Regions from separate parts of the Embleya sp. NPDC005971 genome, predicted to be linked through region 1. Evidence: riboswitches for the same ligand, from Rfam matches in the RefSeq annotation. Region 1 holds a riboswitch; each other region holds the start of a gene.
The links. Region 1 has a riboswitch for cobalamin ahead of ABZ374_RS00260 (energy-coupling factor ABC transporter permease). Riboswitches for the same ligand answer to the same signal wherever they lie in the genome.
Positions count from the first base shown of each region.

Region 1 (3,864 bases):
TCGGCTCGTCCAACACCAGCACCTCGGGCCGCATCGCGATCGCCCCGGCGATGGCGGCCCGCTTGCGCTGGCCGAAGGACAGCAGGTGCACCGGCCGTTCGGCCAGCGCGGTGATCCCGAGCGCGGCCAGCGCCTCGGCCACCCGCGAGCGCACCTCGGCCGGGTCCAGCCCCAGGTTGAGCGGCCCGAACGAGACGTCCTGGGCCACCGACGCGGAGAACAACTGGTCGTCGGGATCCTGGACGACCAACTGCACGACGCGGCGCAGCGCGGTGAGCCCCTTGCGGTCGTGCCGAATCGGCACCCCGTGCAGCTCGACCCGCCCCGAGTCCGGCACCAGACCGCCGGTCAACAGCCGCAGCAGCGTGGTCTTCCCGCTGCCGTTCGGCCCGAGCAGGGCCAGCGCCCGCCCGGCCGAAACGGTCAGGGACAGGTCGCTCAACACCGGCGGCCCGTCCTGGTAGGCATAGCCGATCTCTCGTACACGCAACGGAATCACGGCACCACCGATACCAGGAGAAGGGTGGCGGCGACGACCGCCGCCACCAGGGTCAGGGAGCCCGCCACGAAGGCGCGCGAGATCGGTACCTCGTCCACCAGCACCCGCAGCCGCCCGTCGTAGCCGCGCCCGGCCAGGCCCGCCTCCAGCCGCTGGGCGCGGGCGAACGCGTGCACGAACACCGCCGAGCCGAGCCCGGCCACCGACCGCCAGCGGGCCCGCCGGGTGCGGTGGCCCAGCCGGCCGGCCTGCGCCTGGTTGATCCGCGCGGTCGTGTCGTAGAGCAGGAACAACATCCGGTACATCACCGCCGCGACGTCCACCACGGCGGCCGGGACACCCACCCGGGTCAGTCTGGGCAACACGTCCGACAGCGGCGTGGTGAACGCGAACAGCAACATCGCCAGACCGGCGGCACCGGAGCGGACCAGCAACTCGGCCGCGCGCCGCGGCCCGTCCTCGGCCCAGCCGACGCCGTCCGCGCCGATGGTCACGAGCAGCGTCAGGGCGCCGGTCGCGGCGAAGCCCAGCGGTGCCCGGGCGGCCCGCCACAGTCGCCGGGCGGGCACCTTCGCGAACCCGAACGCGATCACCAGCACGGTCGCGGCGACCAGCACCGCGCCGGGCCACGGCGGCAGCGCCACCGCGCATCCGAGCAGCCCGAAGGAGAGCACGGCCTTGTCGGCCGGATGGCGGCGGCGCCACGAACTCGCGTGCGCCGCCGCGTCGATCGGCAACACGGAATCAGCGACCCGGGACCGATACCGGTGCCTCGCCGGTGGTGTCCGCCGGCTCGTCGGGCGTATCCGCCGCCTCCGGCGCGAGTCGGCGCCGGGTGCGCTTGACGCCGAACATGTAACCGACCACGCCCGCGCCGAGGGCGGCCTGCAACGCGAACAGACCGGACTCGATCTCGCCGGACGGCGGTTCGTACAGCGGGCTGAACCACGGTTTGTAGTCCGGGTCGTTCTCGGTGATCGCGGTCTCCGCCTGGGAGTCGGCGCCGGTGAACGGCTCGTCCTTGTGGTCGCCCATCCCGAACACCACGGGCAGCGCCGCGAGCAGCACCACGGCCAGCACGATCAGCAGGTTGATCTTCGTCGAGCGCTTCACTTGCTCTTCTCCTCCTCGCGGGCGACCCGCGCGTCCGTGAGCACGCCGAGGCGGATGAGGTCGCCGCGACTGGACTGCCGCAGCAGGCGTACGACCAGCACGGTCAGCAGACCCTCGCTGATCGCCAGCGGGATCTGGGTGAGCGAGAAGATGCCGCCGAACTTGGCCAGGGCACCGGCGAATCCGCTGTCGGGGTCGGGGAAGGCCAGCGCGAGCTGCACGCTGGTGACGCAGTAGGTGCTCAGGTCGGCGACGAACGCGCCCAGGAACACCGCGACATCCAGCGGCATGGTGCCGCCGCGTCGATCGAGCAGCGAGCGGGCCAGCCGATAGGCGCCGTAGCCGGCCCACGGGCCGACGATGGCCATCGAGAACACGTTCGCGCCGAGCGTGGTCAGCCCGCCGTGCGCCAGCAACAGCGCCTGGAAGAGCAGGGTGATCGTGCCCAGCACGGCCACGATCGGTGGTCGAAACAGGATGGCGCCCAGCCCGGTGCCGGTGGGATGCGAGCAACTCCCGGTGACCGAAGGGATCTTCAGCGCGGACAGGACGAACGAGAAGGCGCCCGAAGCGCCCAGCAGCAGGGTGTTCTCGGGGCGGTCGCGCACCTCGCGGGTGAGCGCGCGGGCGCCGTGTACGACGAACGGGGTCGACGCGACGCCCCAGGCGACGGCGTGTTCCCAGGGTAGATAGCCCTCGGCGATATGCATGAGGAAGGGTCCCTCTCCAACACCTCGTGGACGGACGATCGCCGTGGCCGGTCTCCTGGCTGACGGGTCGTACGTTCACGTCTCCGCCTTCCCGGGGCCGCGCAAGCGGTCCCAGTGGCTTCCCCGAGGCGACGACTCAACGTTTCCGCGGGGATGGAGGAGAACTTCCCGATCACAGTGGCGAGGGCCGCGCCGGCATCGAACCGGCTTCCCGAACACCACGGCGAGCCGACACTAGTGGTCGGATGGACATGGCGACAAGGTGGCATTTGCAAACCGTGCGCAAGGCCACAAGAGGGGCGGAGCGGTCGAGCAATAGCCGCATTCCGGCACGCCGTCGAGGTGCGGGGACGGGCCGTTCGCGGGCGCGACGGGGGAGGGCGGCGGGTGGCACCGACCCGCGGCCCGACACCGCGCGGGCCGCTCAGTCCAGGCCGGGTCCGCGACCGCGGACCACCAGGGTGCCCGCCACCCGGTCGCCGACCCGCTGGCGCCGCTCGCTGGTGAGCACCGCGGTCAGCCCGATCGCCCCGAGCGCGAAGGCGTCGACGAGCAACAGCAGCCAACGGGTCCCGAGTTGGCGTCGGCCGGCGCGTCCCCCGGAGACGTCCACGACGCGGATGCCGAACACCTGCATGCCCCAGGTGCGCCCGTCGTGCTCGGCGGGTCGCAGCACCCAGTACCAGAACAGGATCGCGACCGCGACCACGACCACGCCGGCGGTGATCGTCGCGGTCAGCGGACCGCTGCGGATCGAACCGTCGGGGTGCGTGGGCAGCAGGACGAACAGGAACATCGCGGCTCCGGGCAACAGCGCCGACGCCACCACGTCCACCAGGAACTGGCCGAATCGACGCCACAACACCAACGGATCGAGCCGGCTCTCGACCTCGGGCAGCCACACTCGGGCACCCGACCGGGCGGGGCGCGCCGAACGCGCGAAGTGCTGCGGAAGGCTCCGTTCGTACATGCCTTTGTACTTTCCGCAACCGGGCGGGTTGACTCCCGCCGCGACCGGATATCGCCGAGATTGCGCCCGGTCGGCGCACACGGGTGCCGACCGGGCGGCAGCGGGTGATCGAGCGGTCACCGCAAGCGTGGGAACGTCGCGATCCGGTGACCGCGGCGATCAGAGCGTCATCGGCCCCTGGGCCCCGAACAGGTCCGGCTCGGAGCGGCTGATCACGTCGTAGAGCGGCTTGTAGTTGATCCAGGCCACCGTGTCGTTGCCCAGTTGCTCGCGGGTCAGCCGCGCGTTCTCCGGTGAGATCGGCTTGAGCTCGCCGGCCGCCCGGGCGAGCAGTTGCACCTGGCAGGAGCGCTCCATGGTGATGAACCACCACGCCGCGGCGTCGACCGACTGCCCGACCGTGAGCAGGCCGTGATTGCGCAGGATCAGCGCCTTGCGCGGGCCGAGCGTCTTGGCGATCCGGCGCCCCTCCTCGGCGTCGAGCACGACGCCCGCGTAGTCGTCGAACACCTCGTGGTCCTCGTAGAAGGGACACACGTCCTGGGTGATCGGTTCGAGCCGGACGCCGAGCG
Region 1 covers NZ_JBEXUX010000001.1:53,463-57,326, forward strand. The annotation lists gene ABZ374_RS00245 (ATP-binding cassette domain-containing protein) at 1-499, opposite strand, end outside; gene cbiQ (cobalt ECF transporter T component CbiQ) at 496-1,239, opposite strand; gene ABZ374_RS00255 (energy-coupling factor ABC transporter substrate-binding protein) at 1,244-1,612, opposite strand; gene ABZ374_RS00260 (energy-coupling factor ABC transporter permease) at 1,609-2,322, opposite strand; cobalamin riboswitch at 2,350-2,560, opposite strand; gene ABZ374_RS00265 (RDD family protein) at 2,747-3,292, opposite strand; gene ABZ374_RS00270 (class II aldolase/adducin family protein) at 3,452-3,864, opposite strand, start outside.

Region 2 (3,864 bases), on a different contig from region 1:
CGATCTTCTCGATGCCGTAGTCGGCGAGGTAGCCGTATCCGCCGTGCAGTTGCAGTGCCCGGTCGGCCACCGAGAAGGCGGTGTCGGTGGCGAACCGCTTGGCCATCGCGCACAGTTGCGAGGCCCTGGGGTCGCCCTCGTCGAGCGAGGAGGCGGCGTGCCACACCAGCGTGCGGGCGGCCTCCAGTTCGGTGGCCATGTCCGCGAGTTGGAAGCGCAGGGCCTGCGCGTCGATGAGCGCCGAGCCGAACGCCTCGCGGTCGGTGAGATGGCGCACGGCGGCATCCAGCGCGGCTTGCGCGCCACCCAACGAGCAGGCGGCGATGCCGATCCGGCCGCCGTCGAGGGCGCCCATCGCGATCTTGAACCCGTCGCCCTCGGCGCCGAGCCGGTGGCCTGCGGGCACCCGCACGCCGTCCAGGATCACCTGGCGGGTGGGCTGGGCGTGCCAGCCCATCTTGCGTTCGTTGGGCCCGAAGGACAGCCCGTCGGCGTCGCCCTGCACGACGAACGCGGAGATGCCGTCGGCGCCGTCGGCGCCGGTGCGCGCCATCACCAGGTACACCGCGGCGGAGCCGGCGCCGGAGATGAACTGCTTGACGCCGTGCAGGAGATAGTCGTCGCCGTCGCGGGTGGCGCGGGTGCGCAGCGCGGCGGCGTCGGAGCCGGCTCCCGGCTCGGTCAGGCAGTAGCCGGCCAGATCTCGCATCGAGCACAGCCCCGGGAGCCAGCGGGCGCGCTGCTCCGGCGTACCGTGCCGGTCGATGGTCGCGGCGACCATGTTGTGGATCGAGTAGTAGGCGGCGATGGTCGGGCAACCGCCCGCCAGCGCCTCGTGGATCAGCGCGGAGTCGAGCCGATCGAGCCCCGAACCGCCCGCGTCCTCGCGGACGGTGATGCCGCCGAGGCCGAGGTCGGCGCCCTTGCGCAGGACGTCGACGGGGAAGTGGCTGGTGCGATCCCATTCGATCGCGTTCGGGGCGAGGTGTTCGCGGGCGAAGTCCCGGGTGGTTTCGACGATCGCGAGCTGGTCGTCGGTGAGCGTGGTCACCGGGTCAGTCCATCGTGGGGATGTCGAAGTTCGCGCTCTCGCGCGCGGTCGAGGGCCAGCGCGAGGTGATCGTCTTGGTCCGGGTGTAGAAGCGGATCGAGTCGGGCCCGTGCTGGTTGAGGTCGCCGAATCCGGATCGTTTCCAGCCACCGAAGGTGTGATAGGCCACCGGCACCGGGATGGGCACGTTGACGCCGACCATGCCGGTGTTCACCCGGCGGCCGAAGTCGCGGGCTGTGTCGCCGTCCCGGGTGAAGATGGCCACGCCGTTGCCGTACTCGTGCTCGCTCGGCAGCCGCAGCGCGTCCTCGTAGGAGGCCGCGCGGACCACGGACAACACCGGGCCGAAGATCTCCTCGCGGTACACCCGCATCGAGGTCGTCACGTGGTCGAACAGCGACGCGCCGACGAAGTAGCCGTCCTCGTGGCCGGGTACGCGCACGTCGCGGCCGTCCACGAGCAGCTTGGCGCCCTCGGCGACGCCGATGTCCAGGTAGCCGTGCACCCGATCGAGCGCGTCCCGGCCGACCAGCGGGCCGAAGTCGGCGTCCGGGTCGTGCGAGGGGCCCACGCGCAGCGTGGCGATCCGGGCGACGAGCTTTTCCACCAGCGCGTCGGCGGTCTCCGCGCCGACCGGAACTGCCACGGAGATGGCCATGCAGCGTTCCCCGGCGGAGCCGTAGCCGGCACCGATCAGCGCCTCGACGACCTGGTCGAGGTCCGCGTCCGGCATCACGATCAGGTGGTTCTTGGCGCCGCCGAAGCACTGGGCGCGCTTGCCGTTCGCGGTGGCGGAGGTGTAGACGTACTCGGCGATCGCGGTCGAGCCGACGAAGCCCAGGGCCTGTACGCGCGGGTCGGTCAGGAGTGTGTCGACGCTCTCCTTGCCGCCGTGGACCACGTTCAGCACGCCGGGCGGCAGGCCCGCCTCGACGAAGAGTTCGGCCAGGCGCAGTGGCACCGAGGGGTCGCGCTCCGAGGGCTTGAGCACGAACGCGTTGCCGCAGGCGATGGCCGGCGCGATCTTCCACAGCGGGATCATCGCCGGGAAGTTGAACGGGGTGATGCCGGCGACCACGCCGAGGGGTTGGCGCATCGAGTGCACATCGATGCCGGAGCCCGCGTTGTCGGTGAACTCGCCCTTGAGCAGGTGCGGGATGCCGGTGGCGAACTCCACGACCTCCAGGCCGCGTTGCAGGTCGCCGTGGGCGTCGGCGATGGTCTTGCCGTGCTCGGCCGACAGCAGCCGGGCCAGCGACTCGCGTTCGGGTTCGACCAGTTGCAGGAAGCGGGCCAGGACTCGGGCGCGCCGCTGCGGGTTCCAGGCGGCCCACGCGGGTTGGGCCTGCTCGGCGTCGGCGATGGCGGCCAGGGTGTCGGCGCGATCCGCGAGCGGAACGCGTGCCTGTACTCGACCGGTGTTGGGGTCGTACACGTCGCCGAACGCGCCGGATGCGCCGGGGACGTGCTTGCCGCCGATGAAATGGGAAAGTTCGCGGACCATGAACGACCTGTCTCTCGTCGGGTGCGATCCGGAGGTCGGGGCACGACCCGGGTGCGCAACGTCGGCGCGGGTGCGCGTGGTTGCCCGGTGCGGGTCGACGTCGAAGTGGTCAGGAAAACCTGGTGGGTTCGACGTTCGCAGGATCATCCGGGGCGAGGGCGCGGACCGGTGTCATGCGTGTTTGCTCCATCCTCGTGGACAACACGGATATACCCGCGGCCGGTATCCTGACTTCCGGATCGACGCACGATGCCCGCCTTCCCGGCCTTCGCCAGTGGCTTGGTGCTGCGGCAGCGCACTCCCCGGTCACAGTGGCGGGACCATGCCGGATTCACACCGACTTCCCTGCACCGCGGACCTTGTAGTTGAAGACGATATAGTCGGACGTCCTAGTAAGTCCAGTGCCGGCCGTGACCCGACGGCCGGCGTTCGAGGGCGAGTCCGGTGACGAGTTCCGAGGTGACCCGGATCCACACCTGATCCTCGCCGAGGCCGTCGAGGTCGGGCAGCAGACGATCCAGGTGGGCGACGACGTGCGGATCGCCGACCCGGGAGGCGTGTCCGGTCACGGTGCCCGTCCAGCCGGTGCGGGTGGCCCGGTCGACGTGGTCGGCCTGGAACGCGACCACCGCGTCGTGCGCGGCCTTCGCGAGCGAGGAGTCGAGCGGGGCCCGGAACACCACACACTCGCGATCGACGGCGAACGCCACCAGGTGCACGGCCGGCAGCGCGCCCTCGCTCACCACGACGCGTCCCAGTCGGGCGTCGGCCATCAACCGCAACGCCTCATGGCGACCGAGGGGACGTTTCAGCACGGCGTCTTCGCTCATTTCCAACCCTTTGGCCCGCCCCCGACCGGGGGCCGGTCCGGCCGCTTCCCCGGGCGATGGGTGCGGCGGCCGGGCCGACCTCGGCTGCGCACGAAGCAGGTACGGCCGGGCTCGACCGCGCTCTCCGTGCGGGCCGACCCGGTGGGTCGGCCGCACCTCCGACTCTGCTCCCGGTCCGTGCGGTCGAGCAGGGCCGTTGGGCCCGGTCGGGTTCGGCGAAGGTCCTCGGCCGGCTGGGGATCGGGGAGCAGCGGTCCCCGCGGGACGTCGAGGTCGCAGGGCGTGCGCTTCGGGGGAGTGCGCCCTGCCGGTGCTTCCGTGCTCCGTCCGATGCGCGCGTCGGCGGCCGAGCGGCCGGGCACGGATGCACACGCGACACCGGGCGCCCCGCCCGCCGCCGCCCCCGGGCCCACCCACTTGATCCACCCGTCCGGCCGCCGTGCGGCTGCCGGACGCCTGCCAGGAATACGAGGAAACGA
Region 2 covers NZ_JBEXUX010000071.1:15,428-19,291, forward strand. The annotation lists gene ABZ374_RS39785 (acyl-CoA dehydrogenase family protein) at 1-1,051, opposite strand, end outside; gene ABZ374_RS39790 (CoA-acylating methylmalonate-semialdehyde dehydrogenase) at 1,056-2,555, opposite strand; cobalamin riboswitch at 2,755-2,925, opposite strand; gene ABZ374_RS39795 (pyridoxamine 5'-phosphate oxidase family protein) at 2,945-3,385, opposite strand; gene ABZ374_RS39800 (hypothetical protein) at 3,864-3,864, shown strand, end outside.
Region 2: linked by a shared signal. The riboswitch ahead of ABZ374_RS39790 (CoA-acylating methylmalonate-semialdehyde dehydrogenase) and the one ahead of ABZ374_RS00260 (energy-coupling factor ABC transporter permease) in region 1 are both predicted to bind cobalamin.

Region 3 (3,864 bases), on a different contig from region 1:
GGGCGCAGTACACCATCGACGCGCCGCTCACCCGGCTCGTGATCGTCGGCGGAGCGGGCCGGGTGCAGGTGGTTCAGGGCGGGCCCGGGTCGGTGCGGGTCACCGAGATCAAGCATTTCGGCACCGCCGAACCCGCAACCGAACACGTGTCGGCCGAGGGCACGCTCACGCTGCGGCACACCGTGAGCGGCAGCGCGCAGGTCTCCTACGAGGTGAGGGTGCCGCCGGGGCTCGCGGTCCGGGTCGGCACCACCTCGGGGCAGGTCATGCTGACCGGCCTGTCCGGCGATCTGGACGCGCGGACGGCACAAGGCGGCATCCGCGGCGAGCGGTTGACCACGCGTACGGTCGTCGCCCGGGCCGACCGGGACGCGGTGGACCTGTCCTTCGCCGCGCCGCCCGATCGGGTCGACGCCGAAGGCGACAACGCCCGGGTCAGGCTGCCGGCCGGCACCGTCTACGCGACGGACGCGAGCAGCGAGCACGGCTCGGTCAAGGTCGACGTGGCCCGGGATCCGGCCGCACCGCACCGGGTGCGGGTGCATGCCACGTCCGGCGAGGCGGACATCCTCCACACGCGGTAGCGCCGCCCCGTGCGGCTCCGGGCGATGCGCCGGATGGGGGAGTATCACCTCCTCCGACTCGGCCCGCATCCGGGCCGCTTGGACGTCGCGCGCGACGGCCTGGGCAAGCAGCATCCGCAGCACGAGCCCGACGAGCGCAACCCCCAGGACGGCCATGCCCCGTAGGCGACCTCCGCCGCAGGGACCCACCTTCGGATCCATCCGCGTCTCCACCCGTTGTTCCACCCGCGGGTCCAGGCGCGGAGCGGGTTGCCGGTCCCGAGAGGACCCGGCCGGCGTCGGTGGGCGTGAGCGCCGACGAGGCACGACGAGCGGTTTGGTAGCCTATCGCCGCCGTGGTGTACGGGAAGCCGGTCGAATGCCGGCGCGGCCCTCGCCACTGTAGCCGCGGAGTCTCGCGGCCCTCGCCGACCGCTCCCACAGCGGTCGGGGTCACTGGGTGGATCGGGAACGAGCCAACCGGGAAGGCCGGCTGCGGAACGTCGATGCGGAAGCCAGGAGACCGGCCACGGCGCGACATGTTCCACGAGGGTTGGAGAACACATGCCCCGCGCTGCCCTGCGCCCGTTTCGATTCGAACGTTTCATACCTCCGGCGCGCGCCCCGCGTTCCACGCGCTCCGGCCTCGCTGTCGTGGCGATCCTGCTCGTCGGCGCGCTCGGCGCGTGCACGGGTGCGCCCGAGGCCGACAAGCCCGCCGCGGCGGCCGGGAGCAGCCACTCGACGCCGGTGAGCGTGAGCAGGTGCGGCGTCACCACCACCGTGACGTCACCGCCGGCCCGGTTGGTCACCCTCAACCAGGGCGCCACCGAAGTCGCCCTGGCTCTCGATCTACAGACCCGGATGGCCGGGACGGCGTACCTCGACGACGCGGTCCCGGCGCGATGGAAGGCGGCCTACGACACCGTCCCGGTGCTCTCCGAGAAGTATCCGTCCAAGGAGAAACTCCTCGCGGCGCGCCCGGATTTCCTCTACGCCTCCTACTCCAGCGCCTTCACCGACAAGGTGGCGGGCACGCGGGACGAACTGGGTTCCCAGGGCATCACCACCTACCTGTCGCCGTTGGGGTGCGCCGACAGCAAGCAGCAGGCGTCGGCGTCCTTCCAGACGGTGTGGGACGAACTGGGCGATGTCGCCGAGGTGTTCGGTGTCGCACAGCGCGCCGCCGCCATCCGGGACGCGCAGAAGCGGCAACTTGCCGAAGTCACGGCCAAGTCGGCGGGCAAGGGCCTGAACGTGCTCTGGTACGACTCGGGTACCAAAACCCCGTACGTCGGCGCGGGCCACGGCGGACCCCAGCTCGTGCTCGACGCCGTCGGCGCCCGCAACGTCTTCGACACGCTGGCCGGTGGCTGGAAGACCACGAGTTGGGAGCAGGTGGTCGCGGCGGACCCGGACGCCATCGTGCTCGCGGACGCCGGTTGGGACACCGCACAGTCCAAGATCGACTACCTCGAACACGACCCCGTGCTGAACAAGCTCAAGGCCGTCCAGCGCCGTGCGTACGTGGTCGTGCCGTTCTCCGAGTCGACCCCCGGCGTGCTGCTCGCCGACGGTGCCGTCCGGGTATCGGCCGGCCTGGGCAACCTGACCCCGCGTCCGTGACCGTGACGGATCGTCCCGCCGCACGGCTCGCCGGCGCGAGCCGTGCGGCGGTGGCCCTGGCCGTCGCCGCCGTACTGCTGTTGTCCACCGTGCTGCTCGGCCTCGCCGTGGGATCGGTCCACGAGCCGCCGCACGTCGTGGCCGACGTGGTGCTGCGCCGACTCGGTCTCGGTGGCTCCGACGTCACGGCGCTGGACGACCGGATCATCTGGCAACTGCGGCTGCCCCGCGTCCTGGGGGCCGCCGCGACGGGCGCGGGACTCGCGGTGTGCGGCGCGGTGTTGCAGACCCTGACCGGCAACGACCTGGCCGACCCCTACCTGCTCGGGATCTCCAACGGCGCCGCCGTCGGCGCGGTCACCGTGATCGTACTCGGTGTCGGAGTCTCCGGCACCGCGGTGATCGGCGCGCTCCCGGCCGCCGCCTTCGTCGGTGCCCTGCTCGCCGTCCTGGTCGTGCTGACCCTCGCCGGTGCGCACAGCCGGACCCTGCCGGCCTCGCGGACCGTGCTGGCCGGCATCGCGGTGGGGCAGTTGTGCGGCGCGTACACCTCGTTCGTCGTGCTCGTCCTCGGCGACCGCAACGCCGCCCGCGGCGTCATGGAGTGGACGCTGGGCTCGGTGGCCGGGGTGCGGTGGAACACGGCCGTCTTCCTGGTTGTGGTGGCCGTCCTCGGCACGGTGGCGATGGTCGCGGCCGCCCGGGACCTCGACGCGTTCGCGTTCGGCGAGACCGCGGCTCGTTCCGTCGGTGTGCACGTCGAACGCACCCTGCTGGGCCCTGATCGCCGCGGCGGCGCTGGTGACCGCATGTCTGGTCGCCAATACCGGCGTCATCGGGTTCGTGGGTCTGGTCGTGCCGCACGTCGTCCGCCTGGTGTGCGGCCCGCGCCATGCCCTCCTGCTGCCCATGTCCGCACTCGTGGGCGCGTCGCTGCTCGTGGGCAGCGACATCGTGGCGCGCTCGGTGCTCCCGGAGCAGGAGATCCCCGTCGGCGTCGTCACCGCCGGGCTCGGAGCGCCGTTCTTCGCATGGTTGTTGTGGCGCCAGGCGGCCGGCAGGTCGGCCGGGGGGAGTCGGCCGTGATCGTCGTGAACCCGGCGGCGCCGGCCGCCGAACACGTCGGCGTGCGCGTCGACGGCGCCACGTTGTTGACGGACGTGACGGTCGGCTTCGCCCTCGGTCGGGTGACGGGCCTGCTCGGGCCGAACGGCGCCGGCAAGACGACGCTGCTGCGGGCCCTGGCCGGGCTGCGCCGGCCGCAGACGGGCCGAGTCCTCCTCGACGGCGAGGACCTGTACAGCCTCACGGCCCGCCGACGCGCGCGCCGGGTGGCCTTCATGGAACAGCAGGCCGACACCGCGCTGCCGCTGACGGCCCGCCAGGTCATCGACCTGGGGCGCACGCCGCACCGCGGCCGGTGGCCCGTGCTGCCCGGCCTCGCGACCGCACACGAGCAGGCCGTGCTCGCCGAGGCCGCCGCCGCCACCGATGTCGGCGCGCTGCTCGACAGGACCTGGTCGTCCCTGTCCGGCGGCGAGCGCCAGCGCGTGCAACTCGCGCGCGCCCTGGTCCAGGAACCGGAGGTGCTCCTGCTCGACGAGCCCACCAACCACCTCGACCTGCGCTACCAACTCGGCTTCCTCGACACCGTGCGCGGGCTCGGTATCACCAC
Region 3 covers NZ_JBEXUX010000046.1:32,238-36,101, reverse strand. The annotation lists gene ABZ374_RS32440 (hypothetical protein) at 1-584, shown strand, start outside; partial or broken gene ABZ374_RS32435 (DUF2975 domain-containing protein) at 627-743, opposite strand; cobalamin riboswitch at 885-1,110, shown strand; gene ABZ374_RS32430 (ABC transporter substrate-binding protein) at 1,218-2,189, shown strand; partial or broken gene ABZ374_RS32425 (iron chelate uptake ABC transporter family permease subunit) at 2,186-2,899, shown strand; gene ABZ374_RS32420 (iron ABC transporter permease) at 2,940-3,275, shown strand; gene ABZ374_RS32415 (ABC transporter ATP-binding protein) at 3,221-3,864, shown strand, end outside.
Region 3: linked by a shared signal. The riboswitch ahead of ABZ374_RS32430 (ABC transporter substrate-binding protein) and the one ahead of ABZ374_RS00260 (energy-coupling factor ABC transporter permease) in region 1 are both predicted to bind cobalamin.